One region of the Nonomuraea sp. C10 genome, then DNA from elsewhere that is predicted to be linked to it. Evidence: predicted binding sites of a transcription regulator. Region 1 holds the regulator's gene; the other holds the start of a gene.
What was found. The regulator LexA, encoded in region 1, represses DNA repair genes until DNA is damaged. The targets are predictions, from matches to a motif close to TCGAACANNTGTTCGA.
Positions count from the first base shown of each region.

Region 1 (3,409 bases):
CGTCCCGCCTGAGCCCCCGCACCCGGGCCGGGGAAACCGGCGACCGCTCAGCGCGACCGCCGCCGGGCCCGTCTTCGCCGGTGAGGCCGGAACGCCGCAAAGGGCCGTCGTCCGTCAGGCGCCTTTCCGGCGCACCCTGCCTCCGGCGCCGCTCCACGACCCGCCGCTCGCCCCCCGCCTGGCGCCCACCGTTGACAACCTGACCGACTCCCGGCGCGCGCCCTCCCGTACGGACAGGCCCACCGTTGACGACCTGGCCGGCTCCGGGCACGCGCTCACCCGCCGCCCGGCGCCTGCCATTGACGGCCTGGCCAACTCCCGGCCCACGCTCTCCCCCTCGAACGGACCCGCCGTTCACGACCTGACCGGGTCCAGGCGCACACTCTTCCGTACGGACGGACCCGCCATTGACGACGCCTCCCGGCGCACGCTCGCCCGCCGCCTGGCGCCCGCCGTTGACGATCTGACCGGCTCCGGGCGCTCGTTCTCCCTCTCGGACGGACCCGCCGTTGACGGCCTGGCCGGCTCCGGGGGCGCGCTCTCCCCCTCGGACGGGTCCACCGTCGCTTCGCCCCCACCTGCCAGGGCCGGCGTCCGAGTCGGGGCGGGCTGGGGGGACGAGGTACAGGTGGGGGCGCTTGCCGTCGGCGGCCCATCGCGATCGAGGGCCCGCTCCGCCGTCGTTATTCCGCCTGGGCGCTTCGGGGCGAGGGTGGCGTCCCTGAGGGCTCCCCTCCTGGGTGGCGTCGACGATGAGGGTGAGGCGCTTGCCGTGGTCGCCGGTCGGATCCGCCATCAGAGCATCCCGTGGATGCGCGCTGCGCGGTGGCTCCGTCTGGTCGTTCGCATGATGGACCTCCCGCCGTCGTGGCCCCCGGAAACGGCCGTAGAAAGATCGGCAAATCGAACACGGTGTCGATCGAACTCCCGTACGATGTTCTACACCACACTGCCGACATTTTCGAGGAAGACTCGAACAACTGTTTGAAGATGATCTTCAACAGAGATACGGTCGCTGTGTGCGACATCAGGACCACGGACCGGGAGCCTCGCCCGCGGGGCGGGTTGCCGGGCGAGGAGGAGAGGCATGAGCGAGCGGGATGACGCCAATGGGGTCAGTGACCTCGCGGTGCGAAGGCGTGACTCACTGGGGCTGACCCCCAGGCAACGCAAGATCCTCGAGGTGATCCGCGACTCGGTGCAGCAGCGCGGCTATCCGCCGTCCATGCGCGAGATCGGCGAGGCCGTCCAGTTGACCAGCACGTCCAGCGTGTCGCACCAGTTGACGGCTTTGCAGCGCAAGGGCTATCTGCGGCGAGACCCCCACCGCCCGCGCGCGCTGGAGGTGCGGCTGCCGGGTGAGCCGGTGCTGTGGGTCGACCCCGACACCGCCACCGACGACGCCCCCGTCAACAGGCCCACCGCCGCCTACGTCCCGCTGGTCGGCCGCATCGCCGCCGGTGGCCCGATTCTGGCCGAGGAGAGCGTCGAGGACGTCTTCGCGCTTCCCAAGCAGCTGGTCGGCGAGGGCACGCTCTTCCTCCTGCAGGTCACCGGTGACTCGATGATCGACGCCGCGATCGCCGACGGCGACTGGGTCGTGGTCCGGCAGCAGCCGGTCGCCGAGAGCGGCGACATCGTGGCCGCGATGATCGAGGGCGAGGCGACGGTCAAGACCTTCAAGCGCAAGGACGGCCACGTCTGGCTGGTGCCGCACAACGACAACTACGAGCCCATCCCCGGCGACGAGGCCAGCGTCCTGGGCAAGGTCGTGGCGGTCCTGCGCCGCCTCTGACCCCTCGCCGTGTGAGACGCGGTGCGGCCGTCCCGCACCGCGCTCCTCACCGGCTCTCGCCCACCAGCCCGCCGATGGCCGCCGTCCTCCTCTCCACGCGCGTCCTGTCCGGCGGGCGCCTCTCCGGCTGCCCGGGTTCCATGGTTCCGTCGCACACGGCGCGTCTCCGGGCAAGTGCACCTACCTCCACCCTTGTCCGGTAACCAGCCGCATTCCGGCGGTTGATCGCAGTCCATAATCTCGGCGGCATGGAGAAGATCGAGACGAGGCCGAGTGCCGGGCGGCGGCTGGCCGGGGCCGGCCTGTGGGTGCTCCAGGTGGTCATGGCGGGCATGCTGCTGATGGCGGCGATGGGCAAGTTCACCGGGGCTGAGCCGTCGGTGTCCACGTTCGAGGCGATCGGATGGGGCGACTGGTTCCGCTACCTGGTCGCGGTGCTGGAGGTCGCGATGGCGGTGTGCCTGCTGGCGCCCCCGGTGGCCGGAGCGGCCGCGCTGGCGGGCGCCGGGCTGATGGCCGGTGCGGTGCTGACCGAGGCGTTCGTGAGCGGCGGGCCTGTGGCGCTGCCGCTGGTCCTGCTCGTGGTGAGCGGGCTGATCGCGTGGGGGCGGCGTGATCGTACGGACCGGCTGTGGCGGTCGCTGGCCGGCGGCTGATCCGTACGAAGGCCGACATTCCTAGAATGTCTGGGTGAGCGACACATTCGTGGGCGAAGCGTTCAAAGCACGCAACGACGGGCTCAAGTGGGCGAAGGCCGACCCGGGGGTCATCCCCGCGTGGGTGGCCGACATGGACCTGCCGTCCGCTCCCGAGGTGGTCGAGGCGCTGCGCCGCCGGGCGGAAGGCGACCTCGGCTATCCCTCGTGGCTCGACAGCCCCCAGAGCGGGCCGCTCGCCGAGGCGTTCGCGGAGCGGATGGCCGCCCGATACGGGTGGGAGCCCGATCCGGGCCTGGTCCGCTCCTACTCCGACATCAACCAGGCCCTGCAGGTGCTGCTGCACGTGTGGACGGCCCCGGGAGACGGGGTGGCGCTGCACACCCCGGCCTATCACCCGTTCCTCGGCACGCTGGAGACCATGGACCGGCCGCTGCGCCCCATCCGGCTCGTGCCGGACGGCGACTCGTGGCGCGCCGAGATCCCCGACCTGTCCGGGTGCAAGGTGCTGCTGCTGGTCAACCCGCAGAACCCGACCGGCCGCGTCTTCACCAGGGCCGAGCTGGAGGAGCTCGCCGAGCTGGCCGAACGGCACGATCTGCTGGTCATCTCCGACGAGATCCACGCGGACCTGGTGTACGAGCCGAACCGGCACATCCCGTTCGGCACGATCCTGCCTCACCGGACGGTCACCCTGACCTCGGCCACCAAGGCGTTCAACCTGGGCGGGATCCGCTGCTCGGTGGCGCACCTCGGCTCCCCCGGGCTGCGCGGGGCGCTGGACGCCCAGCCGCCGTTCCTCTTCGGCTCGGCGAACGTGTTCGGCGTGGAGGCGACCGTGGCCGCCTGGCGGCACGGTGACGCCTGGCTGGCGGACACGGTCGCGCTGCTCGACCGGAACCGGCGCGCCATCGCCGAACACCTGCCCGAGGGCGTCACGTACCGTGTGCCGGAGGCC
Region 1 is NZ_VPFF01000001.1:1,483,036-1,486,444, reverse strand. Features, by position in the region: gene lexA (transcriptional repressor LexA) at 1,088-1,795, shown strand; gene FR742_RS06740 (DoxX family protein) at 2,044-2,451, shown strand; gene FR742_RS06735 (MalY/PatB family protein) at 2,486-3,409, shown strand, end outside.

Region 2 (3,409 bases), 2.3 Mb from region 1:
GGCTGAAGAACCTCGGCGACTGGACGTACGAGGGAGAGCTCGCGCTCAAGGTGGCCGACCGCCACTGGAAGGTCGACTGGGCCCCCGCCGCGGTGCATCCGAAGCTGACCTCGGAGGCGGAGTTCACGCTCCAGGCGAAGTGGCCCGAGCGGGCCAAGATCGTCGACGCCGACGGCAACCGCATCGACACCGGCGAGGTCGGCGGCTCGGTCCAGCAGCTCGTCGGCTTCCTCGACAAGGCCACGAAGGACGACGTGCGGCGGCTCGGCTCCGCCTACAAGACCGGGCAGGCGGTCGGGCGGGGCGGGCTGCAGCAGACGTTCGAGAAGCGGCTCGCCGGCACGCCGACGACCGAGATCAGGGCGGGCGAGACCACCCTGGAGACGATCGAGGGCGAGGACGGCGAGTCCCTGACCACCTCGCTCGACCCCCAGGTGCAGGACGCCGCCGTCACGGCGGTCAAGGACCTCGACAAGCCCGCCTCGCTGGTGGCGATCAGGCCCGGCACGGGAGAGATCCTGGGCGTGGTCAACAACCGGGGCGGGTTCAACCGGGCCATCGACGGCCGCTACCCGCCGGGCTCGACGTTCAAGGCGGTCACCGCGGCCGGGCTGCTGGCCGCGGGGCTGAAGCCGGGCGACACCGTGACCTGCCCGAAGTACGTGACCGTGGGCGGGCTGCGCATCCGCAACTCCGAGGAGGCCGCGTACGGCAAGGTGTCGTTCTCCGACTCGTTCGCCTACTCGTGCAACACCTCGTTCGCGCCGCTGGCCAAGCAGCGGCTCGGCGCCGACAAGCTGCTGAAGACCGCCGAGCTGGTCGGCTTCAACACGGCGCCGGCCATCGGCCTGCCCGCCACCGAGCCCAGCTTCCCCAGGGCCGAGTCCGACGCCGAGCTGGCGGCCGAGTCCTTCGGCCAGGGCCGCATCACCGCCAGCCCGCTGTCGATGGCGTCCGTGGCCGCGGCTCTCGCCGACGGCACCTGGCGGCCGCCCACGCTGGTGCCGGAGGCGGAGCAGAAGGTCAAGCCCCGCCCGCTGCCCGACGGGGTGACGGATGACCTGCACGCGATGATGGCGGCCGTCGTCACCAAGGGCACCGCCAAGGCCGCCGGCCTGCCCGCCGGCACCCACGGCAAGACGGGGACCGCCGAGTACGGCACGGGGCCCGAGCTCGACTCCCACGCGTGGTTCATCGGGTTCAGGGACGACGTGGCGTTCGCGGTGGTGGTCGAGGGCGGTGGCGGCGGCGGCAAGGTCGCCGCGCCGGTGGCCGCCGACTTCCTGCGCGCCCTGCCGTCCTCCCGCTGACCCCGGCCCATTCAGGCGAGGCCCGCGGGGCGGATGGGGTCAGGCGGCGGTCAGGGCGAGGGCGGCCGAGGCCTCCTCACGCAGGACGAGGATCAGGAGCGTGGCGACGAGCGTGGCGATCAGGAACCAGCTGATCACGATGATGACGGTCGAGCGGCTGGGCGCGTGCCCGCCCGCCGACCTCTCCTCACTGCGGCGCGCGCGCTCGTTGAACGACTCCAGCCGTGCGACGAGTCGCGGATCGTCGTCGACGAGGTGCTGCTCGATCTGGGCCAGCATCCGCTCTTCGTCCTGCGACCAGGCCATGGGTGCACCTCCGGAACGCAAGCTCTGTGCCGCATTCCTGCCCAACCATGAAGATCATTAGCCGTGGGCCGACCTGCCAATTGCGATCTCTTTTGGTTTGCGATCACTGTCGAACCTCTGTTCTAATCATGGCATGCGCTGGGACAACCTGCGTCTGACCGACGCCGGGCCGGACGATCCGGCCGCGCCGCTGTTCGCCCGCGGCGCGGTGGCCCGCACCTTCGACACCCCCGGCTTCCGGGGCATGACCTTCTACGAGATCCAGGCGCGTTCGATCATCAACCGGGTGCCGGCGGCCAGCCGGGTGCCGTTCGACTACACGATCAACCCTTACCGCGGTTGCGGCCACCGGTGCGTCTACTGCTTCGCGCGCAAGACCCACGAGTATCTCGACCTCGACGCGGGGGCCGACTTCGACTCGAAGATCGTGGTGAAGGTCAACGCCGCCGAGCTGGTCCGCAAGGAGCTCGCCGCGCCGCGCTGGCGCGGGCAGCACATCGCGATGGGCACCAACGTCGACTGCTACCAGCGCGCCGAGGGCCGCTACGAGCTGATGCGCGGCATCCTGGCGGCGCTGCGCGACGCGGCCAACCCGTTCTCGGTCCTCACCAAGGGCACGCTGATCCTGCGCGACCTCGACCTGCTCACCGAGGCGGCCGACCGCGCCGACGTGGGCGCGAGCTTCTCGGTCGGCTTCCTCGACCCCGACGTGTGGCGCTCGGTCGAGCCGGGCACCCCCGACCCGCGCCGCCGCCTGGAGGCGTGCGCGACGCTCAACGCCCACGGCATCGGCTGCGGTGTCCTGATGGCCCCGGTGCTGCCCTACCTCACCGACTCCCCCGCCCAGCTGGAGCGGACGGTCAGGGAGATCGCCGCCGCCGGCGCCACCCATCTCACCCCCATCGTGCTGCACCTGCGCCCCGGCGCCCGGCAGTGGTGGCTGGCCTGGCTCTCCCGCGAGCACCCGCGCCTCGTGCCGCGCTATCTGGAGCTGTACGGTCGCGGCGCCTACGCGCCGAGGGCCTACCAGGAGCGCGTCACGACCCAGATCAGGGAGCTCGCCACCCGCTTCGGCATCGGCCGCGCCACTCCGGCCAGGGCCCGCCGCCTCCCGCCGCCGCCACCGCCTTCTCCCCAGCAGCTCACTCTGCTGTGACCCCTGGGCAGCGGGATGGGTGGGGCCTGAGCTTTTCGCGTTCTGGACTCGTACCAAATTGATGGTATGTCGCGTTTTGGTGGAGTAGGGGTATTACGGGGTTAGTGCGTTATATGAGGCGCACTGTCCGTACAGGGGGGACACCATGTCTGACATGAAGAAGAAACCCAGCGCGAAGTCCGGCAAGGCGAAGAAGCAGGCCCTCAAGGCGAACCGGCAGGACAAGGAGATGAAGAAGGAGGCCGCGAAGCCTGAAGAGGCGTAACGACTGGGCACTGGCGAGGCAGCCGGGCCGTCCACATCCCGGCTGCCCTGTCAGGTTCGTCTGAAAAGTGCTGACTTCGCAAGCAACGTTATCCCGCCATATGGCGTCTAAAGATCATAGAAGTGGATAGCGCCACGGGGATGAACGGCGCAAACCACTCGAACTCGGTAAGGGCCGACGGGGGGCGACTCCTACCGCCGGCCTCGCCGATCCATCACGTTGTCAACCGGCGGGGGGACGTTCCAGGTGCGGACATGGGCGCGTAAGGGCAAGTCAGCGGCGGCCCGGGTGTACAGGGGTTACAACCGGCGCAGGGCGCGCAAGGCGCCCCCGCCGTCGACGCGGGAGATCAAGATCCTCCTGCTCCACGCC
Region 2 is NZ_VPFF01000001.1:3,813,846-3,817,254, forward strand. Features, by position in the region: gene FR742_RS17480 (penicillin-binding transpeptidase domain-containing protein) at 1-1,310, shown strand, start outside; gene FR742_RS17485 (DUF3040 domain-containing protein) at 1,350-1,616, opposite strand; gene FR742_RS17490 (Rv2578c family radical SAM protein) at 1,750-2,772, shown strand; gene FR742_RS17495 (glycosyltransferase family 4 protein) at 3,284-3,409, shown strand, end outside.
Region 2: a site for LexA is predicted at 1,726-1,741, ahead of FR742_RS17490 (Rv2578c family radical SAM protein). Genes of this name have one in related genera too.